DNA from 4 places in the Colwellia sp. F1 genome. Region 1 is predicted to be linked to each of the others. Evidence: predicted binding sites of a transcription regulator. Region 1 holds the regulator's gene; each other region holds the start of a gene.

Region 1 (6,395 bases):
GAGCTAAAAGAGGCATTTAGAGACCGACGAGCCATTATGATGGCCATGATGATGGCGATGATGGCGCCAGTGATGATTTTTGCTATGTCAAAGGTCATGATAAAAGAAGCCGTGGAAACGCCTGCTATTTACATTAAAATAACAGGCAAAGAATACGCTCCTAAACTGGTTAAAGCCTTAAGTGATGACAATATCCACCTGTTTAGCGATGTGTCAAAAGATAAACAAGGTATTTGGGATGATCGTAACCTCAGGTTAACAATTCCAGCAAGCTTTAACCAAGACATGCTAGCAGGCAAAACCATTGACCTTTACTTAAGCGCAGACTACAGCGAAAAAGCCAATATGTCACCGATTCGCCGTATTAAATATGCAATTAATCACTACGCACAAGCCATTGGTTATAAACGTTTACTTGTGCGAGGCATTGATGTGCGCTTGTTGCAACCAATAAAAATTATAGAGCAAGATACCTCATTACCCAACTCCAATGCCATGATTATATCAATGATGCTAGGCTTGTATTTATTAATGGCTGCATTTATGTCGGGCTTACCCGTTGCTATTGACGCTAGCGCAGGTGAACGTGAGAGAAATGTACTCGAAATGTTGTTATGCCAACCGGTGAGTACTGTTAAAATTATTTCGGCTAAACTTTGCTGTGCAAGTATTATTGCCTGTATTGGCGTGTTATTAACCTTAGGGCTAACCTCATTTTCTGTTGGCTTTATCGACCTTACCAAAATTGGTGCCAGTTTTAGTTTAGACTTTTTCACTGTTATCGCCTTGTTGTTACTGCTGTTGCCTATTTGTTTTTTTGCTTCCGCGTTACAGCTTTTTGTCGCCTTTGGCTCTAAAAACTTTAAAGAAGCACAGTCGATGGTATCAATGATTATTATGCTACCAGCTATGGTACCAGTCATCATGATGTTTGTTGACGACAAACCAAAATGGCTTAATTGGTTCCCTATTTCAGGGCAGTCATTAATTATGGAAGACCTGTTTAAAGGCTTACCTGTTTCATGGGCTCTGCTAGGTTTTACCGGGTTAGTGACCGTAAGTATCACAGTGCTTTTAGTGTTACTAATGGCGAAAAAGCTACGCTCTGAAAAAGTAGTTTTAGCCTTGAGTTAAGCGCGTTATGCTTGTTCTTACCACAGTCATACCGCTTTATTTTAAGGCTTTTAGCTCATTCGTTATTAATCGAGTGTGAAACAAGAGAAAATGCGCTAAAACGTCGTGTACATTTTACGCTTATTCAGGCAAAATACTTGGCATTATTTTTAGTACTTTTTTTAGTAATTTAATTGCATAGCATTTTTAATTATATGATTAACAATGTAGCCAAAACATGCAGCCCATCAGGCTTGCTTATTTGAGGAAAAAACATGTTTACACGTGATATGAATATTGCCGATTTTGATCCAGAACTATCCCAAGCAATGAGCAATGAAGTTGTTCGCCAAGAAGAGCATATTGAACTTATTGCTTCTGAAAATTACTGTAGTCCACGTGTACTTGAAGCACAAGGATCACAATTAACAAATAAATACGCAGAAGGTTACCCTGGCAAGCGTTATTACGGTGGTTGTGAATATGTTGATATCGCTGAGCAATTGGCCATTGACCGCGCAAAAGAATTATTTGGCGCAACTTATGCCAATGTACAACCTCATGCTGGCTCGCAAGCGAATGCTGCTGTTTTTCAAGCATTAGTGACGCCAGGCGGCAAAGTATTAGGCATGAGCTTAGCGCATGGGGGGCATTTAACCCATGGTGCTAGTGTTAACTTTTCAGGTAAATCTTATGAAGCAATTCAATACGGTTTACACCCAGACACTGGCGACATTGATTATGAAGAACTAGAGCGTCTAGCGCTTGAACATAAGCCAGAAATGATCATCGGTGGCTTCTCTGCCTTCTCAGGTGTTGTTGACTGGGCACGTATGCGTAAAATTGCCGACTCAATTGGTGCTTACTTCTTCGTTGATATGGCGCATGTTGCTGGCCTTGTTGCTGCCGGCCTTTATCCAAACCCAGTACCTCATGCACATGTTGTTTCTACTACAACGCATAAAACCTTAGCTGGGCCACGTGGCGGTTTAATTGTTTCTGCTTGTGACGATGAAGCTATTTACAAAAAATTAAACAGTGCTGTTTTCCCTGGTGGTCAAGGTGGCCCATTAATGCATGTTATTGCGGCTAAAGCTGTGGCATTTAAAGAAGCATTAGCGCCAGAATTTAAAGCATACCAACAAAGTGTACTTGATAATGCCAAAACGATGGTGGCGGTATTACAAGAACGTGGTTATAAAGTGGTATCAAATGGTACTGAAAACCACTTGTTATTGCTTGATTTAATCGATAAAGATATCACAGGTAAAGATGCCGACGCTGCTTTAGGTAAAGCGCACATCACAGTGAATAAAAACTCTGTACCAAACGATCCGCGTTCTCCCTTTGTAACGTCTGGCTTACGTCTTGGTACACCTGCCATCAGCCGTCGTGGTTTTGGCACTGAAGAAACCAAAGCACTAACAGGTTGGATTTGTGATATTCTAGACGACATCAATAACGAAGAAACGATCACTAAAGTACAAGCAAATGTTAAAGAGTTATGTGCACGTTTCCCTGTGTATAAGTAACACTAAGCCAAGTATTGTGTATATTTTAGGTGCTTATCTTGAGAGTTATATTAGCTACTTAGCACCGCAGTGAACTAATTCACAAATACAGGTAAATTTATATTAAAATGGTCGCAATTAGCGACCATTTTTGTCTCTTATATCTATTGTAGGTAAACCATGTATTGTCCATTTTGTAGCGCACAAGAAACGAAAGTAATTGATTCACGTTTAGTCTCAGACGGCCACCAAATAAGGCGTCGTCGTCAATGTTTGGCATGCCATGAACGTTATACAACGTTTGAAACAGCTGAATTAGTCATGCCACGTATTATCAAGCGAGATGGCACACGAGAACCGTTCAACGAAGACAAAATGCGCAGTGGCTTAATGCGAGCGTTAGAAAAACGCCCAGTCAGTACTGAGCAAGTTGAGCTGTCAATTAATAAGCTAAAATCACAAATGCGTGCGACCGGTGAACGAGAGCTCACCAGTGAAATGTTGGGTAATCTATTAATGGCGCAATTGAAAGAATTAGACAAAGTAGCCTATCTGCGGTTTGCTTCCGTCTATTTGTCATTTGAAGATATTAGTGAGTTTGCCGATGAAATAGCGCGCTTAGGTAAAGAAAGCCCTACAAGAGGGAAAGTTGGTAAGTAAAGGCGATAAAACCGAAAAAACCTGTAATTAGGCTAAATCAACAACTATCCCAATTAACAAAACGCTACAAAACAGTATAAAGCCAGCAGATATAAGTATAGGAAGCCAAGTGTTTAGTTTACAAGATCATCATTACATGGCGCTAGCGATCAAGCTTGCCAAAAAAGGCCATTATACTGCATCGCCAAACCCGCGTGTAGGTTGTGTGCTTGTTCATGAAATAAATGGCAAGACGCAAATAATTGGCACAGGCTTTCATCAAAAAGCAGGGCAGGGGCACGCCGAGGTAAATGCTTTACTTGATGCCAGCAATAATTACCCCGCACTTATTAAAGGCGCAACTGCCTATGTTACCTTAGAGCCCTGTAGCCACTTTGGTAGAACGCCCCCTTGTGCTCAAGGATTGATAAATGCAAAAGTTAAGCGTGTTGTGGTCGCCATGGTTGATCCCAACCCAGCAGTGTCAGGGCGTGGTTTAGCGATGCTTGAACAAGCCGGTATTCAAGCCGAATGTGGTTTATTAGAAAGTGAAGCAAAAGCCCTAAACCTTGGTTTTATCAAAGTGATGACGCAAAAACTACCGTATGTTCGAGTAAAACTAGCGGCTAGCCTAGATGGTAAAACCGCCATGAAAAGCGGCGAAAGTAAATGGATCACCGCAAAAAGTGCTCGAAGTGATGTACAAAGGCTTAGAGCACAAAGCTGCGCGATTATTACGGGGGCAGATTCTATTTTAACCGATAATGCTAAAATGACTGTGCGCTGGTCTGAATTAGGGGATTTAAAAGAAAGCTACCAAGAAGAATCTATTCGTCAGCCTGTTCGTGTGGTTATTGACAGCCAACAGCGACTGACACCTAACTTAGTGTTTTTTAGCACACACTCTCCAGTGATGTTAATTCGGGCCAGGTTGAATGATGATAACCCAAGCCAAGAAAAGCTAAGCGCCAATAAAACAAATGATACAGACCTTGAAAACTTACCGCCATGGCCTCATTTTGTAGAAGAAGTGCAACTACCGACGGTAAAAAATGCGTTAGGACCAGCAAAAATAGATTTAGCTGCACTATTAGCCTTATTAGCCCAGCGAGGCTTAAATGATATTCTGATAGAGTCAGGCGCTCATTTAGCTGGTGCTTTTATAGAGCAAAATTTAGTCGACGAGTTGATTTTATACCAAGCGCCCAAGTTAATGGGAGGCGACGGGAAAAACTTAGTAGAAATGCCGGGTGTGGCTGCATTAGCAGAAGCAAAATCACTGTCGCTTACTGATGTGCGCGCCGTGGGCAGTGATATTCGTATCACTGCTAAATTAGATAGAGAGTAAAAAACAAGCAGCACTTAGAGCCTAGCACCTATAACTTAGACCAAAGACAAATAGAGAGAAATAATGTTTACCGGAATTATTGAAGCAGTTGGCACCATTCAAGCCATTAATATAAATGCCCAAGGAGCGCGCCTTGTGATCGCTAGCAACACACTTGATATGAGCGACGTTAAACTAGGTGACTCCATAGCAACCAATGGCATTTGTTTAACCGTGGTTGATTTTGACCAGCACAGCTACAGCGCAGACGTCTCAAATGAAACATTACAGCGCACCGGTTTTGCCCATTACAATGTGGGTATGCAAGTTAATTTAGAAAAAGCCATGTTAGCCAGCACTCGTTTTGGCGGTCATATTGTATCAGGCCATGTTGACGGTATCAGTGAAGTATTATCTATCACCCATAATGGTAATAGTATTGAATACTGGCTCACAATGCCTGAAAACTTAGCGCACTATATTGCTGAAAAAGGCTCAGTAACTATTGACGGCACCAGCTTAACGGTGAATGCCCTAGATGACACCGATACTGGTAAGTTTAGGTTAACCATAGTGCCACACACAGTAAAAGAAACCGTTTTTGGCACTTATCAAGTGGGTACTAAAGTCAACGTAGAGGTGGATTTAATTGCCCGGTACTTAGAACGTCTACTCAGTAAAGAAGCTGCTGCACTGCCAGTAGCTAAATCAAATATTACCGAAGATTTATTGAAAAAGTCTGGCTTTATTAAGTAGGTAAATATGTAATCGCGCGAAAAATAAGTTTTACTAAAGAATATAAGATAACATCAAAGCTTCATTTTAAAGGTAACTTTGAATCTAGCTTGGGCTTTAGCCCATAAAGGACTGACATATTTATACCAAGTCATTGTTAAGCAACATTTTAAAAATTTTAAATAAATAACCAAAGAGACTCTCATGAACTTAAATACCCCACAAGAAATAATCAGCGATATTGCTTTAGGTAAAATGGTTATTTTAATGGACGATGAAGACCGTGAAAATGAAGGAGACTTCATCATGGCGGCTGAAATGGTAACGCCCGAAGCAATTAACTTCATGGCAACCCATGGCCGTGGCCTTATTTGTATGCCAATGAGCCGTGAAAAAGCCGAAATATTAAAGCTGCCCTTGATGGTTGATAAAAACGATGCTCAATTTAGTACTAATTTTACTGTCTCTATTGAAGCTGCAACTGGTGTTACCACAGGTATTTCAGCTAAAGACAGAGCAACAACTGTACTGGCGGCAGTAGCGAAAGATGCAAACCACTTGAGCATAGTACAGCCTGGGCATATTTTTCCCTTAATAGCTAAAGACGGCGGCGTTTTAAACCGTGCCGGCCATACTGAAGCTGGGGTTGATTTAGCCCGTATGGCTAACTTAGAGCCGGCGGCTGTTATAGTTGAAATTCTAAATGAAGACGGCACCATGGCACGTCGCCCTGATCTTGAAGTCATTGCTAAAAAACATAACATAAAAATGGGCACAGTTGCCGATTTAATAGAGTTTAGGAACGCAACTGAAACAACCATTGAGCGCGTTTCACAATGCAAACTTCCCACTGCATTTGGCGAGTTTGATCTCACTATTTTTAAAGATACCATAGATGGCCGTGCCCACTTTGCTTTAACTAAAGGTGACATTAAACCAGACGAGCCAACGTTAGTACGCGTTCACTTACAAAACACCTTCAGAGACTTATTATTTAGCCAGCGCGAAAGTGTCGCAAAATGGCCAATTGCCAATGCGCTAGAAAGAATTGCCAAAGAAGGTGGTGTATT
Region 2 (4,427 bases), on a different contig from region 1:
AGAAAGCCATTAGGTACCCTATGACAAAATCAAAGTTATTAACTGAACAAGCTGAACAACTCAACTATTTACGACGCATATTGCTGGCACCTATTTATGATGTAGCAGTAGAAACAGAGTTAACGCCTTTAACCAAATTATCTAGCCGTTTAAATAATCAAATTTATTTAAAGCGTGAAGATCAACAACCCGTGCATTCCTTCAAGCTGCGAGGTGCTTATAATAAATTATCCAATTTAAGTGAGGCTGAATGTATTCATGGTGTAATTGCTGCGTCTGCGGGTAACCACGCACAAGGCCTGGCATTAGCGGCAAGTAAATTGGGTATAAAAGCAACCATAGTGATGCCAAAAACGACCCCAGACATCAAAGTCGATAACGTTAGGCGTTTTGGCGGCGAAGTACGCCTTGTTGGCAATAGCTTTAATGAAGCACAACAAGCGTCAATTCAATATGCAAAAGACGAAAACAAAACCATTATTCATCCTTTTGATGATACTGACGTGATTGCAGGCCAAGGCACTGTCGCTAAAGAATTATTACAACAACTCCCTAATGCAGACGTAGTATTTATTCCGGTTGGCGGCGGCGGATTGCTCGCGGGCATGGCAGTATATTTAAAACAATTAAGCCCCAACACTAAAATTATTGGCGTTGAAGCCGAAGACTCAGCTTGTTTACAAGCCGCACTAAAAGCCGGTCAACCTGTTGACCTGACGCAAGTAGGTTTATTTGCCGACGGTGTTGCTGTAAAACGTATAGGTCAACGTACGTTTGAGCTAATACAGCGTTACTGTGATGACGTTATCACAGTGTCTACCGATGAAATTTGCGCCTCAATTAAAGACATTTTTGAACAAACACGTGTTATTGCTGAGCCTGCTGGCGCATTGTCTTTAGCCGGTTTACAAAAATATTGTGCAACAAGTAAAGGTGGCGAGTCATTAGCGGCGGTTTTATCTGGCGCTAATATGAATTTTCACACACTACGTTATGTTTCTGAGCGCTGCGAACTAGGCGAGAAAAAAGAAGCAATACTTGCGGTAACTATTCCCGAAGAAAAAGGCAGCTTTAAACGTTTTTGCCAAACCATAGGCAATAAAGCCATCACTGAATTTAATTACCGTTATGCTGGCGCATCACGTGCCAATATTTTTGTTGGCATTCGTTTAAGTGGTAGTGCGCAAGAGCGTCAACAACTGTTAAATGAATTAGCCAATGCTGACTACCAAGTAAACGACTTTACCGACAACGAGCTCGCAAAATTACATGTGCGCTACATGGTAGGTGGTAAAAACCAACTGGTAAATGTAAATGAGCGCCTATTTAGCTTTGAGTTCCCTGAACACCCAGGTGCATTAGAAAAGTTTCTAGACGCGGTCGGCGAAACGTTTAACATTACTTTATTTCATTATCGCAACCATGGCGCAGCATTTGGCCAAGTGCTCGCGGGCTTTGAAGTAAATACCACTACCGAAAATGCACTTATTGAACACCTCACCGCATTAGGTTATCAATATGAAGAGGCAACCGACAATCTCGCGTATCAAACCTTTTTAAATTAGTAATATTACTGGAATGGTCTCCTCCCAAACCAGCAGCAATCTGCCATGATTAACGTTGTGACACAGGATAAAAACGGGAGAAGACCCAAATGAAGATTACTTATAGATACTCAATTTAACCTTTGGTTTACGCTGTTTTTGGGCTTGAACCAAAGGACCAAGCTCTTCTATTGCCAATTGTAATGTTCGCGTTACCTCGGGTAATAATGCTACATGTTTTGAATGAAGGTAGTGGTACCCTTCTGTTCGATAAATTTCAACTTTATTATATTCGCTTACTTCTATATCACTAATCACTCCTAACTGCTCCTCGTAAATAACTAGCACATAGTTAAGACGACCTCTTGCAAGCATAATTCCTAAAGTATCTTGCCCTTTAATAGCATAGGTAGAAGCACGTTTATCCCTCATATAATTAGCCGACATAGAGTTTCCAGCTATCACACCTATAACATTATTTTTATCTTCTAAGACAGCCGGAGTACAGTCCACCTGCTTATGACAATAAAGCTGCAAAGTGCCTCGCGCTAACATAACAGGCACCCGTATTAGCTCAGGATAAATGTGTTCAATTTCTTTCTCTGCTATCATAATACCGTCTAAAAAGCCCGCATTTACCATAGCCCGTGCCCGAGCGGTTAAGATCCGTTCAAAGACAACATTATAACCCAGTTGGTTGTAGCTAAATAACAAGTACTGCTCAAATCGAGCAACCAGTCTGTCTGATAAGTGCACAGTAATGTGCATCTCCTTCAATGCAGCTTCAGGTTTATCTGCCGAGTGCGTATGCACTGAAAAAACCATAAGAATGACAAGTAATAGATAATAACCAGTAATCCATCTCACAATATTATTCCTCCCTTAATAAGTCTTGTTATCAGTTTAGTTGATAATTTATAAATTACTAAAACTTGCAAAATAAATACTTAATCTGATATCAACAAAGCTTGATCCTAATCAATAGCCACCAACACAAAAGCACTATATATTGTGCCTGAAAAACAAAACAGCACCACATATAGAGAACATTCGTATTTAGCGCTACAATGAAAATCATAATATGCTAACCAGTAAAGCCTTAACTATCGACACATGGCTTTATCATAGTTTTGCCTAACAACTCTGACATTTATAAAAAGGGATATCATGAACGAACAAATCATAACGGATACAGCCGAAGCCCCCGCGGTTTTTGATCCAAACCATTTACAGTTGGCTTCACAAGATATTTGGCGCTCAAAATATCAACTAAAAAGCGCATCAGGTGAACCAGTTGACCACAACGTAATAGATACCTTTAAACGTGTTGCTACCGCAATTGCCAACGTTGAAAACAGCCCTGCTAAGCAAAAAAAGTACCGTGATGAATTTTTATGGGCATTAATGAACGGCGCTATACCCGCCGGACGCATTGTTTCTAATGTGGGTGCTGAACAATACAAACCTGCTGCTTCAACCATTAATTGTACCGTATCGACTACCATTGAAGATTCAATGCAGGGCATTGTTGGTGAAGCGGTCAGTAAAGCCAGCTTAACCCTAAAAGCAGGGTGTGGTATTGGTTATGATTTTTCAACGATACGCCCCAATGGTGGCTTTGTTGCAGGTGCCGGTGCAACCACTTCTGGCCCCTTACCTTTTATGGATATTTTCGACACCATGTGTAAAACCGTTTCTTCATCAGGAGGTCGTCGCGGCGCACAAATGGGCACCATGGATTGCCAACACCCCGATATTATGGATTTCATTAAAGCAAAACGAGAAGATGGTCGCTTACGCCAATTTAACTTGTCTATTTTAATCACTGACCCTTTTATAGAAGCCGTTAAAGCCGATGCCGACTGGCAATTAGTGTTCCCCACAACACAGAATGAAATTGAGCTGTTAGGGCTAGCCTATGACGCTGACAATAATACCGACAACATCATTTGGCGAGAGTGGCCACTGATAATGGACGGTTACCTAGAAAATAGCGCTGGGGAAGTGGCTTGTAAGGTTTACCGTACCATTCGCGCCAAAAACTTGTGGAACATGATCATGAACGCCACCTATGACTACGCAGAGCCGGGCTTTATTTTAATTGATAAGGTAAATGAATATAACAACAACTGGTTTGCTGAACTTATTCGTGCCACTAACCCCTGCGGCGAACAACCTTTACCACCCAATGGCTCATGTTTATTAGGGTCAATTAACTTAACAGCTTTTGTCAATAACCCTTTTACCGCACAAGCGAGTTTTGATTGGCATAGATTTAAAAAAGTTGTACGTATTTTTACCCGCATGCTTGATAACGTGGTAGAGCTAAATGGCTTACCCTTACCTGAACAAGTCGCTGAAATTGAAAGTAAACGTCGACATGGCATGGGCTATTTAGGCTTAGGCTCTGCCATGACCATGTTAGGCATGAAGTACGGTAAAAAAAACGCCATCAAATTCACCAGCGAAGTGAGCAAACACTTAGCCTTAGAAGGTTGGCGTGAAGCAACTAAGCTTGCTAAGGAAAAAGGCGGGGCACCCTTCTTAAATGAAACGGTTACCATCACCGGCGCCTTATTACGTAAACGCCCAGCATTAACTAAAAAATATCAATTAGGTGATAACGTTAAGGCGCTTGAGTTACACCTGCATTATAGCCACTACATGCAAAAAATTGCTGCAGAGCTCGGCGAAAAGTGGCTAACCGATGCCTTAACAACCGGGTTGCGTTTTACACATCACACTTCTATTGCCCCTACGGGTACCATTGCCTTGTCAATTGGTAACAATGCCAGTAATGGTATTGAACCAAGCTTCGCCCATGACTATAAGCGTAATATTATTGTCCCTGGCAAATCTACCAAGCAACAAGTCAATGTACGC
Region 3 (6,395 bases), on a different contig from region 1:
ACAAGCACCGCCCGCGCAATCATCATCTTCAACCGATACATCATCGCTCGCACCGTCTCGAGTGTTATGGTAATACATAGTTTTAATACCCAGTTTATAAGCGGTTAAAATATCTTTGAGCACTTGTTTAATGGGAACTTTACCACCGTCAAATTTAGCTGGGTCGTAATTAGTATTGGTCGAGATGGTTTGGTCAATAAACTTTTGCATAATACCAACAAGCTCTAAATATCCTTCATTACTTGGCATATTCCACAGTAGCTCGTAGTTGTCTTTAAGCCGTTGGTATTCAGGCACTACTTGCTTGAGAACACCGTCTTTACTGGCTTTAATACTAATTAAACCACGTGGTGGCTCTATACCATTAGTGGCATTAGATATTTGAGATGAGGTTTCTGAAGGCATTAAAGCTGACACCGTTGAGTTACGCACACCATGCTCTTGAATACTTGCACGTAAAGACTCCCAGTCTAAATGCAGTGGTTCAGCGGTAATATCATCAATCACCTTTTTATAGGTGTCTATGGGTAAAATACCTTGGGCAAGTCGCGTTTCATTAAACTTAGGGCAAGCGCCTTTTTCTTTTGCTAAGTTATTACTTGCCTTTAACAAGTAATATTGAATAGCTTCAAACGTTTTATGCGTTAAATTGTTGGCACTGCCGTTTGAGTAATACAAACCATTTTTCGCTAAATAGTAAGCATAGTTAATCACACCTATCCCTAATGTTCGACGCGCTAAGCTTGCATTTCGCGCTGCTGGAATAGGGTAGTCTTGATAATCAAGCAAATTGTCAAGCGCACGTACGGCTAATTCAGCCAATTCTTCTAACTCATCAAGAGACTCAATAGCGCCTAAGTTGAAGGCTGATAATGTACACAGTGCAATTTCGCCATCTTCATCATTCACGTTCGACATTGGCTTGGTTGGTAGAGCAATCTCTAGGCACAAGTTACTTTGACGAATAGGCGCTTTACTTGGGTCGAAAGGACTGTGAGTGTTACAGTGATCAACATTTTGTAAATATATACGGCCAGTACTAGCACGCTCTTGCGCGAACAAGGTAAATAGCTCAATTGCTTTAATACGTTTTTTGCGAATTGACTCATCATTTTCATATTGCAGGTAAAGCGCTTCAAATTTGTCTTGATCTTCAAAAAATGCGTCGTAAAGGCCAGGGACATCACTTGGGCTAAACAAGGTGATATGTCCGCCTTTGATCAAGCGTTGATACATCACTTTATTAAACTGAACACCATAGTCTAAATGGCGAACACGGTTTTCTTCAACACCCCGGTTGTTTTTGAGTACCAGCAAGCTTTCTACTTCTAAATGCCATAGCGGGTAAAATAATGTCGCTGCACCGCCACGTACACCGCCTTGTGAACAGCTTTTAACTGCAGTTTGAAAATGTTTATAAAAAGGAATACAGCCGGTATGAAAAGCCTCACCGTTGCGTATAGTACTACCTAAAGCACGAATCCTTCCCGCATTAACACCAATGCCAGCGCGTTGAGACACATATTTAACAATAGCGCTAGAGGTGGCGTTAATAGAGTCTAATGAATCGTCACACTCGATTAAAACACAAGATGAAAACTGACGTGTAGGGGTTCTAACGCCGGCCATAATAGGGGTCGGAAGTGAAATTTTAAACGTTGATATCGCGTTATAAAAACCTTTGACATAACTTAAGCGTGTCTCTTTAGGGTATTTAGCAAATAAACAGGCAGCCACTAAAAGATATAAAAACTGGGCACTTTCATATATTTCACCATTAACGCGGTTTTGCACTAAATATTTACCTTCAAGCTGCTTAATTGCCGCATAACTAAAGTTAAGATCACGGCTATGATCTAAAAACAGTGACATGTGCTCAAAGTCGCTTTCATCGTAATCAACTAATATATGCTCGTCATATTTACCAGACTCAACCATATTAACAACGTGTTGATATAAAGTAGGCGGCTCAAATTGGCCATAGGCTTTTTTACGAAGGTGGAATACAGCAAGTCTAGCCGCTAGGTATTGATAATCTGGTGTATCTTCTGAAATAAGATCCGCAGCAGACTTAATTATGGTTTCATGAATATCTGCAGTTTTGATACCGTCATAAAATTGTATATGAGACTTTAACTCAACCTGAGAAACAGAAACGTTATCAAGGTTTTCTGCAGCCCAAGCAATAACACGGTGAATTTTTTCTAAATCAATGGGTTCTTTTTCGCCATTTCGCTTGGTAACAAAAAGATTATTATTCATGAAAGACCTGTGGTGTAAATTGTTATAGTTTTCTTTAGTAAATTAAACTGCGATTAATGTTTACTAAAGGGTGCTTAAATAGTTGTGCTTTTTTGCATACGCCAAAAACATGCTACAAATGACGCATGCACAACATCTAGGGGTTTGTGTAAATATAGACACAAGATAATGAGGTTTTAACGTTTTTGCAAGGGCTAAAATTTTATCATTTGGGGTTGATTTTTTACTTGATGGTACTAGGTTAGTAATGACTAACCTAGTACCATCAAAAGCTTTAGCAACTTGCTAAAATCAACCTTTATTTTAAAATAAAAAACAGCGTAAAAATATTTAAATTATTTTTAATTGATTTTTATAATTCACCCTATTAATTTGAATTGTTTAACTTTATATCATTGTAAATCAATAGTTTATTGTTTTTGGTTTATAGTTTGAACAACTTGATTGAAAAAGGGACGTTTATCTTTTTAGCAACATAAAATCCTGCTTTATACAGCATATAAGGTTAAATTTTTTGGCAACATAAAATATAGTTAACATCTAAATTAGGCGCTAGCTTGTGGTTTTCAGAAATTGGGTTGTAATGAATACCACTTGCATCAATACAATTTAAGCCAAACTCTTCAGCCCAGCCAATCAGTTGTGAAGGTTTGATGAATTTATCATGCTCATGGGTACCGTTGGGCACAATTTTGAATATTTTTTCCGCAGCTAAAATAGCCAGTAAATAAGATTTTATTGTTTTATTTAGCGTTGAAAAAAACACTAAGCCACCAGGTTTAACTAAATTTGCACAAGCATTAACTATAGAAGAGGGATCTGGCACGTGTTCTAACATTTCCATACAGGTGACCATGTCAAAACCTTCAGGGTTTTGTTGTGCTTTCTCTTCTGCAGTAATTTTTTCATAATTAATCGTTAACCCCGACTCTAGTGCGTGCAGCTTAGCAACGTTGAGTGGCTCTGTTCCCATATCGATGCCGGTCACATTAGCACCGAGCTTAGCTAAAGACTCAGACAAAATGCCACCACCACAACCAACATCAATCACATTTTTACCAAAAATATCACTTTGTTGTTCACTAATATGCTGACAGATAAATTGAACCCTTAACGGGTTAACTTGGTGTAGAGGCTTAAAGTCACCACTTAAATCCCACCATTGGCTTGCTATTTGTTCAAACTTTGCAATTTCAGCATCATTTACATTAGGCGCACTTTTCATTTCTGTCATGTTATCTGTCATGGTAATTGTCATGCTTAAGTCGAGTTGATTTTAATGCAGTGATTCTAAACGAAACCTTTCACTAAGCAAAGAGGAAACATAGTGCGAATAAGGAACAAAGCGATAGGTCAGATCAATTCTGTTGTCATTGTGTTGTTTTTTTCGTCACTTCTATAGCACATTTACAAATCAGCTAAATGGGTAAATAAAGCTGTTTGGCATCATCCAATTTTGTGCTATTATGCTGCGTTGTTTTATATATTTTTTTATGAAAAAACAATAATAAATATTATGCTTTTTTAGTTCCATTTTAAGTTAAGGGATACGTCTATTTATGTCAGATCTGGCCAAAGAAATAGTTCCGGTAAATATTGAAGATGAGTTGAAGAATTCTTATCTAGATTACGCCATGAGCGTAATTGTTGGGCGTGCGTTACCCGATGTTCGAGATGGGTTGAAACCTGTACACCGTCGCGTATTATTTGCCATGGAAGTGTTGGGAAATGATTGGAATAAAGCTTATAAAAAATCGGCCCGTGTAGTTGGTGATGTTATAGGTAAATATCACCCTCATGGTGATACCGCTGTTTATGATACGATAGTACGTATGGCGCAATCATTTTCATTACGTTATATGTTGGTTGATGGGCAAGGGAACTTCGGCTCTGTTGATGGTGATAGCGCGGCAGCAATGCGTTATACCGAAATTAGAATGGCTAAAATTGCTCATTCAATCTTGGCTGATTTAGACAAAGAAACGGTTGATTATGTACCTAACTACGACGGTACTGAACATATTCCAGCGGTAATGCCAACGCGCATTCCTAATTTACTCATCAATGGTGGTTCAGGTATTGCTGTAGGTATGGCAACCAATATACCACCGCACAATTTAACTGAAGTGATTAACGGCTGCTTAGCCTTAATTGAAAACAGTGACATTAGTATTGAAGAACTACTCACACACATACCAGGCCCTGATTTCCCCACTGCCGCTATTATAAGTGGTAGAGCCGGCATTGAAGAAGCCTACCGCACTGGTCGTGGTAAAATAAAAATACGTGCACGTGCAGAAATAGAAGTGCACGAAACGTCTGGTAGGGAAACAATCATTGTTCATGAATTACCTTATCAAGTAAACAAAGCGCGTCTAATTGAAAAAATGGCCGAGCTGGTGAAAGAAAAACGTTTAGAAGGTATTTCAGCATTACGTGATGAGTCTGATAAAGACGGTATGCGTGTAGTTATTGAAATTAAACGTGGTGATGTTGGTGAAGTCGTTTTAAATAACCTCTATAAATTAACACAAATGCAAGTGTCTTTTGGTTTTAATATGGTGGCATTAGGTAATGGCCAACCGAAAATATTTAACCTGAAAGAAATGCTTGAAGAGTTTGTGCTGCACCGTCGTGAAGTGGTTACGCGCCGTACTATTTTTGAGCTGAGAAAAGCCCGAGACAGAGCGCACATATTAGAAGGTTTATCTATTGCTCTTGCTAATATAGAGCCTATTATTGAGTTAGTGAAAAATTCACCGTCAAGAAAAGAAGCGGAAGAACAACTCGTCGCTCAAGGCTGGGAATTAGGCAATGTTAGTGCCATGCTAGAACGAGCTGGCACACATGCTGCCCGCCCTGAATGGTTAGAGCCACAATTTGGTATTCGTGAAGACAAATATTACTTAACACCTGTTCAAGCGAAAGCCATTGTAGAGCTACAACTTTATAAGTTAAGCGGTTTAGAGCACGAAAAAATACTAAATGAGTACAAAGATTTATTAGATCTTATTGCAGAGTTAATGCATATCTTAGAAAGCCCTGAGCGGTTAATGGAAGTTATCTGTGAAGAGTTAGTGGCTATTAGGGATGAATTTGGGGATGCACGCCGTACTGAAATCACCAATGCGTCACATGATTTGTCATTAGAAGACTTAATAACAGAAGAAGACGTAGTGGTAACCCTTTCCCATGAAGGTTATGTTAAGTATCAAGTATTAAGTGATTATGAAGCGCAACGTCGTGGTGGTAAAGGTAAAGCCGCAACTAAAATGAAAGAAGAAGACTTCATTGAGCGCTTATTAATAGCAAATACCCATGACACCATTTTATGTTTCTCTGACAGAGGCAAGTTATATTGGCTGAAGGTTTATCAGCTACCATTAGCAAGCCGCACTGCCCGCGGTCGTCCTATAGTAAACATTTTACCATTAGAAAACGGTGAACGTATTACCGCAATTCTACCGGTACGTGAATACGAAGAAGACAAATATATTATTATGGCAACAGCTTCAGGTACTGTGAAGAAAACAGCGTTAACCGCTTATAAGAACCAAAGAGCTAACGGTATTATTGCTTTAAACCTACGTGACGACGACACCTTGATTGGGGTCGATATTACTGATGGTAACAACGATATCATGTTATTCTCAGACGCTGGGAAAGTCGTGCGTTTCAATGAAAAAGTACGCGATAGTGAAACCGGTGAAGTCAAGCTTGATCCTGAAACAGGTGAACAGCGTTGGGCACTAAAACCGATAGGTAGAACAGGTACAGGTGTGCGTGGTATTCGGTTAGATGAGGGACAAAAAGTTGTCTCGTTAATTGTACCTAAGAATGACGGACCTATTTTAACCATTACTGAAAATGGTTTTGGTAAGCGCACTGACCTTCATGAATACCCAGCGAAAAGTAGAGCCACTAAAGGTGTTGTTTCTATTAAAGTCAGTGAGAGAAACGGTAAAGTTGTTGGCGCTGTACAAGTAGATGAACTTGATGAAATTATGGTTATAACTGATAATGGCACCTTAGTTCGTACACGCGTTAATGAAGTGAGCGTTATTGGTCGTAATACCCAAGGTGTTCGTGTGATTCGTACAGTGGAAGGCGAACATGTTGTTGCCTTACAACGT
Region 4 (6,395 bases), on a different contig from region 1:
AACCCTGAAAACTTTTCAGGTGTCCTAGTTAACGAAACCGACCTAGCCAATACCGATTACCAATTTAGCCTTGAAGGTGGCGAAATAATTACGGTTAAAGGTAATGAAAAAATACTATACGAAGGTCAGGAGCATATCGCCTCAAACTTATTTGAAGCGATTAAAGAAGGGCAATATGGACGTTTTTAACAACGATTGGCTGTACAGATATCAATTTATAGTAACAATGCAGGCAACTAAATGCTTGCCTACCAACTTATTAGACGGGATTCATTCCCGTCATCAGCAGAGAATATTATGACGCATTCAACTTCACCAGCGACCCCCATCAACATCAATAAAAAAATTATTGCTGTATCCGTAGTTAATAAAGAAGACAGCACCCTAGCAGCACCGAGCAAAGTGTTAAGCACACAAGAACAAGCTACTGAAACAATAGAGGTAATTGAAAAAACACCTCGGCCAAAGGAGCTAGACTCAAGAACTTATAAAATTAAAGCGTCAAGTGGTTATGAGCATGCCTATTATGTCAGCATTTCAAATGTGGTACTCAATGAAGGCACGCCGCTAGAAGAGGTTCGCCCTTATGAGATTTTTATTAACACCAAAGACAAAATAAATGTGCAATGGGTCTATGCCCTCACCTTTATGATGTCTGCCGTGTTTCGCAAGGGCGGTGAATATATGTTTTTACTTGATGAATTACGTGAGGTAGCTTCACCAAATGCCGGCTGGTTTGGTCAACATACCCGTGGTGGCAACCCAAGGTATATTGAATCAATGGTGTCTGCTATTGCCGATACTATTGCTTACCATGTTGAGAAAACCTGCGGCGTTGCCGTTAAAAAAAGTGAACTCTCAGATGCTGCTAAAGCCATTATTGAAGAGAAAAAGGCACAATATTTAACTGAATACGCTGCCAATTCCGCCTTAAAAGCGATAAATACTAACGCAGACAACACTATAGACCATGCATTAAATGATGAGGACGCCGGTATGCCAAACGCCATGGCTTGCCCTAAGTGCAAAGTAAAGAATGCAGTAATCAAACTTGATGGTTGCTTAACCTGCGTATCATGTGGCGACTCTAAATGCGGTTAATGGTTTTAACCAATATAACCAGGCTCCCGCCCCCTTTACCCTGCCCCCACCTTTCAATAAACACTATATGTTGTGCTAATACAGGCAGCAAGCACAATATATAGTGATCCATTAGAAAATAGTTAGCAAATCATTGTTCTTGATCAACTAAGCAAAACAACAAAGTACTATATATTGTGATTAAAGATAAAACAAACACTACATATAGGTATTTTGTGACATTTAACTGTATTCCTCCATCTGTTGTATTTCAAGAAGTCCCTGACGAAATCAGCCTATGCTTTAGTATTACGGGTTGTAAAGTTGGTTGCAAAGGCTGTCATAGCACAGAGCTATGGCATGAAAACAATGGCGAGCCATTAACAAACAAAATCTTTATTCACTGGCTTAATCAATATCTAGGACTAATTAGCTGTGTCGTATTTTTTGGTGGTGAATGGCAACCGCAACCGCTGATTGACAAGCTAATTATCGCTAAAGAATATGGCTTAAAAACTTGCCTATATTCAGGTGAAAAACACATCGATATTCGTATTTCACAGCACCTACACTTTTTAAAAACGGGTGCCTGGCAAGCCGAACTAGGCGGTTTAGACAGCCTTACCACTAACCAAGTTTTTCGTGACCTAGTCACCGGCAAAAAGCTCAACCGTTTATTTATCAACAATAACGCTGGTCACTCACAACAGAAGGTAAGTTTACCAGCCAATAGTTTTTCAAAATCAAGTTTCACCAATAGCTCAATCACTCTCTCAACAAAAAAAGGAACAAACCATGTTGCGTCTTAATGAAAACCAAATAAATAATAAAAAAGATTTTGTCCAAAATTATTTTTTAGCTAAAAATGCGGCCGATGGCTCTAAGATGGATGCCAATGCCAACGTTAGCCACAAAAATATAGCCACCTTAGAAGCAGAGCTATTAAAAGACTGCTTTGTGCAAATAAACCGTGCGCTCGTACAAGATAAAATAAGAGAAACCTTTAACGACCAACTCGCTGATGAATACTTGCGACAAATTGAAGCACATGAAATATACGTACACGATGAAACCAGTTTAAAGCCTTATTGTACGTCAGTCAGTATGTATCCTTTTTTACTCGACGGCTTAACTAAATTAGGCGGCGAGTCGAAAGCACCTAAGCATTTAGAGTCGTTTTGTGGTTCGTTTGTTAACCTTATTTTTGCTATTTCTGCTCAGTTTGCTGGCGCGGTGGCAACGGTTGAGTTTTTAACGTATTTTGATTACTTTGCTCGACTTGAATACGGTAATGATTATTTAACAACGCATACCAAGGCGATCGAAAACCACCTTCAACATGTGGTTTATGCAATTAACCAACCTGCTGCGGCGCGTGGGTATCAAAGTGCTTTTTGGAATATTTCACTATTCGACCAACATTACTTTGCCGCCATGTTCGACAATTTTGTTTTTCCTGACTTTAGTACACCAAACTGGCAAACCGTAGCGCAATTACAACAGTTTTTTTTAACTTGGCTAAATAAAGAACGAGAGAAGTCAGTATTAACTTTTCCCGTAGTTACCGCAGCTATGCTTACAAAAAATGGTCAATGTAAAGACCGTGACTTTGCTCACCAATTAGCAGAGCAGAAAGCCCAAGGCAACTCATTTTTTATTTACTTGTCAGACAGCCCAGACTCCCTTGCCTCCTGCTGTCGTTTGCGTAATGAAATTTCTGATAATACCTTCTCTTATACACTGGGTGCTGGCGGTGTTGCCACAGGTTCAATTAATGTTATTACCTTGAATATGAACCGCCTTATTCAAGATGGCCGTGATTTACAAACAGAAATTGAGAAAATTCAAAAGTACCAAGTTGCTTACCGTAAGCTTATGGAAGACTACCAAGCCAAAGGCGCATTATCTGTTTACGACGCTGGCTTCATTAGCCTAGACAAACAGTTTTTAACCATTGGCATAAACGGCATGGCAGAAGCAGCCGAATTTAAAAACATTAAAGTTAACAACAACCAAGCCTACAAAGACTTTGTTAGCAGCCAGCTTAAAGTCATTTATAAAGCAAACCAAGCCGCCAAAAAACAGTATGGTTATCTATTTAATACCGAATTTGTGCCAGCCGAAAACTTAGGTATTAAAAACGCCAAATGGGATAAAAGGGATGGCTACCGAGTGCATCGTGATTGCTATAACTCTTACTTTTATTTAGTCGAAGACGACAACACCAACCACTTAGATAAGTTTGTTTTACATGGTAAAGAAATTACCCAATACTTAGACGGAGGTTCAGCACTACACTTAAACTTAGATGAGGCATTATCAACTCAAGCCTACTTAAAGCTATTTAACGTAGCAGCTGCAACTGGCTGCAATTACTTTTGTACTAACGTAAAAATAACTATTTGCAATGACTGTGAAAAAATAGATAAACGCACTTTACTTCATTGTAACGCCTGTGGCAGTGCTAACATTGACCATGGCACACGTGTTATTGGCTATTTAAAACGGGTTAGCGCATTTAGCCAAGGCCGACAACAAGAGCATGCCTTACGTTATTACCATATAAACCAATAAAAAATAACAACTGTTCAAACAAAGATTTATTATTATAAATTAACATAATACACTAGCCTATTATCGGTATACTGCTATCTATAGGCTACAATAATACCAGTAAGTAGCATGTCGCTCTACCACTGATATTTTAAGGGTGTTTAAACAAGCATGGATAGTATTAAGTTAAATTTTTTCAAAGTGTTGATTACTACTTTCATGCTTATCAGTAGTCACAACATTGTGGCTAGAGACATTACAATTGCCACAGTGCATGTAAGTAGCAGGGGGTATTTTGATGAAAATGGTTTACCCAAAGGCAGCTCGTACGATATTGTAAACCGTATCGCAAAAGAAGCTGGTTTAACGCATTATAATAACTTAGTTCCTTTTGGCAGAATAATCTCTTACTTAGAGACTGGCAAGGTAGACCTAGCGTTACTAGTGCCAACGGCTATAGTGAAAAAGGTAGCGATACCTTTTTTATATATTCAAGATGTTAACTTTATTCTTGTCGGAAAAGCAAACACACAAATAAAAAGCTTAGCTGATATTCAAGGTAAAAGTGTTGGTTACCTCCGCTTAAGCCCTAGCGCTAAAAAGCTCATTGGCCACCTCAACAATATAAAAATTGAGGGAACTAAATATACGCACCTGATTGAAATGTTAATGCGCGATAGAGTTGACGTGTTATTTGGCCCTCAATCCAATATTTATTGGGCATTAAGAGAGCTAAGCTATTCTCCTAGACAACTCGGCACTCCATTGGTATTGGAAAAGTCGGCAATGCACCTGGTTTACTCTAAGAAAACTGTCGATGAAAAGACAATATCAATATTAATTGAATCGGCTAAAAAATTAAAAGAAAATAACACTATTCAAGACATTATCAATACTTATAATTATACAAGTACAAAAAATAACAGTTTTTAGCACCCAGGTAATTTGCCCTTCAGTGAGCTCATTAAAGGCACACATCAACCCGAAAACTTCTACTGGCCATGGTGTTGAATACTTTACTGCGCCATAAGTATAGTTATTTTATTTGCCATATGCTTGTCGTCTAAACGACCATAACGCATAACAAAATCAGCTTTACCGTCATGGTTTATATCATAATGTTCAAATAACTCACCATTTTTAGGCAATAACACTTTGTAATTGTTTGCACTTCGGTTAAACCGCTTGCTGCTGTTGTTACCTAAATATATCGATAACCTTTTTTTGCCTGACGATAAGATTAAATCTTGCCGGCCATCACCATTGACATCGGTTAGCAGTACAATGGGTTGGCCACTTTGCCCCGACGTTAAGCTAAAGCTTAACTCAACCTCTTTACTAATTAGTGCATCTTTTTCGTAACGGTTGTCATTATTAAGCGCAAATAACAGAACATTTTGATCTATGCCGCCTGAGAGTAATGCTCCAATAATATTACTAACACTGAGCTTAAATGAAGACAGTAGCACTTCAAACCGGTTATCGTTATTTACATCAACCACCTTTAACCCAGTTAAAGTGCCATCTGCTTTAATCACAGTGCTAGGCTGGCTAGGGAAAGCAAGTTGATTTTTTTTGTTGCGATAACCCAAATAAAACTCATAATCGTTGCTTCGTTCCAGTACGCCTGAGCTTTGTGAGAAACGCACAATAATATCGACTAAACCATCCCCATTGATATCTTTTATTTGCTCAACAACCCGGTGGCTTAAATTACTTTGGTCTGGGCTTTCACCATCTGGCTCTCTTATTTGCCACCAATTTAACCCAGAAATAGTATCAGCCAAGGTAATTTGGTCTGCTTGAGCAGAAAATTTACCTACAGCATTTTGGCTAAAAAAATGAATTTTCCCTTGAGCAACCCAAGCAATATCTTGGCGCTGATCCAGATTCAAATCGGTATAAAACAAAGTTGTTGGTACAAAGGTAACCCCATCCCTGCTTAAATCGACTTGGGCTTGAATACTTAAGTGCTGCACGGCTGCAATGGGGGAGTTTTTTGAAAAAAGCCATAGGTTCGTTCGGTCAAAGTCAGGAAGGATAATATCATCGACACCATCTTGATTGATATCTTGTATGAACTCTTTTTTAGCAAGAAAGTTGGATTGATTAAGTAAATAAATAGAGCTGACTGCTTGTTTTTTTTGCAGATACAAGCCAAGCGGTACACTGTTACTCGCCTTAGAATCAGTGTCTGCGTTAGCGCCATCATCTAACACTACTTTGCCACTATACTTAAGTGAAACTACCTTGTTTTTAGCGAGAAAATATAAGCCTGCTTTGTTTTTGCTTACATCAAAGGCAAAATATTTATCGGCTAAGGGCATTTTATCTAATAGTATAAAATCATTTATTTTAGGGTTAAAAATATAAACAGCCAACCAAGTTTGCTGTAATTCATCTATACCAATAACCACTAGTTCATCTATTGCCGGTGCTTCGTTAGTCACTATTTCGGCAGCAATTACCGGTAAAGTTACTTTGAACGGTACGGTAATATTGTATTGCTGAAAACTCAGCTTATCACTGAACAGCTGACTTGAGTTAGCCAGAGTAGGCATAGTAATAAGCAAGGCAAATAGCAGCGCCTTGGCCAATATAAAACTTGCTAACAGTCGAGAGTACATAACCGCCCTTGATAAATTTATACGCCTAGTTATTGAGTTTAACCAAGTTAACTAAGAATAGAAACCATTAGCAGTAACCTTAACTTACTTTACATAAATTACTAACACTTCTAAAATTAAGCTTTATTGCTCAAC

What was found. Region 1 encodes NrdR, which represses ribonucleotide reductase genes. Its sites were predicted from a motif close to AAACACNANATNTNGTGTTT; they were not measured.
Region 2: the regulator NrdR is predicted to act here: its motif matches at 2,542-2,561, upstream of AC0UA9_RS11655 (adenosylcobalamin-dependent ribonucleoside-diphosphate reductase).
Region 3: the regulator NrdR is predicted to act here: its motif matches at 2,388-2,407, upstream of nrdA (class 1a ribonucleoside-diphosphate reductase subunit alpha).
Region 4: the regulator NrdR is predicted to act here: its motif matches at 1,160-1,179, upstream of nrdG (anaerobic ribonucleoside-triphosphate reductase activating protein).

What each region holds. Positions count from the first base shown of each region.
Region 1 is NZ_JBWDLI010000005.1:41,565-47,959, reverse strand. It holds gene AC0UA9_RS05980 (ABC transporter permease) at 1-1,134, shown strand, start outside; gene glyA (serine hydroxymethyltransferase) at 1,389-2,645, shown strand; gene nrdR (transcriptional regulator NrdR) at 2,805-3,284, shown strand; gene ribD (bifunctional diaminohydroxyphosphoribosylaminopyrimidine deaminase/5-amino-6-(5-phosphoribosylamino)uracil reductase RibD) at 3,394-4,611, shown strand; gene AC0UA9_RS05960 (riboflavin synthase) at 4,675-5,346, shown strand; gene ribB (3,4-dihydroxy-2-butanone-4-phosphate synthase) at 5,530-6,395, shown strand, end outside.
Region 2 is NZ_JBWDLI010000011.1:25,602-30,028, reverse strand. It holds gene ilvA (threonine ammonia-lyase, biosynthetic) at 21-1,565, shown strand; gene AC0UA9_RS11660 (hypothetical protein) at 1,662-2,411, opposite strand; gene AC0UA9_RS11655 (adenosylcobalamin-dependent ribonucleoside-diphosphate reductase) at 2,712-4,427, shown strand, end outside.
Region 3 is NZ_JBWDLI010000016.1:48,893-55,287, reverse strand. It holds gene nrdA (class 1a ribonucleoside-diphosphate reductase subunit alpha) at 1-2,262, opposite strand, end outside; gene ubiG (bifunctional 2-polyprenyl-6-hydroxyphenol methylase/3-demethylubiquinol 3-O-methyltransferase UbiG) at 2,768-3,487, opposite strand; gene gyrA (DNA topoisomerase (ATP-hydrolyzing) subunit A) at 3,822-6,395, shown strand, end outside.
Region 4 is NZ_JBWDLI010000011.1:18,901-25,295, reverse strand. It holds gene AC0UA9_RS11655 (adenosylcobalamin-dependent ribonucleoside-diphosphate reductase) at 1-189, shown strand, start outside; gene AC0UA9_RS11650 (hypothetical protein) at 298-1,101, shown strand; gene nrdG (anaerobic ribonucleoside-triphosphate reductase activating protein) at 1,317-1,889, shown strand; gene nrdD (anaerobic ribonucleoside-triphosphate reductase) at 1,876-3,654, shown strand; gene AC0UA9_RS11635 (substrate-binding periplasmic protein) at 3,805-4,566, shown strand; gene AC0UA9_RS11630 (FG-GAP repeat domain-containing protein) at 4,650-6,260, opposite strand.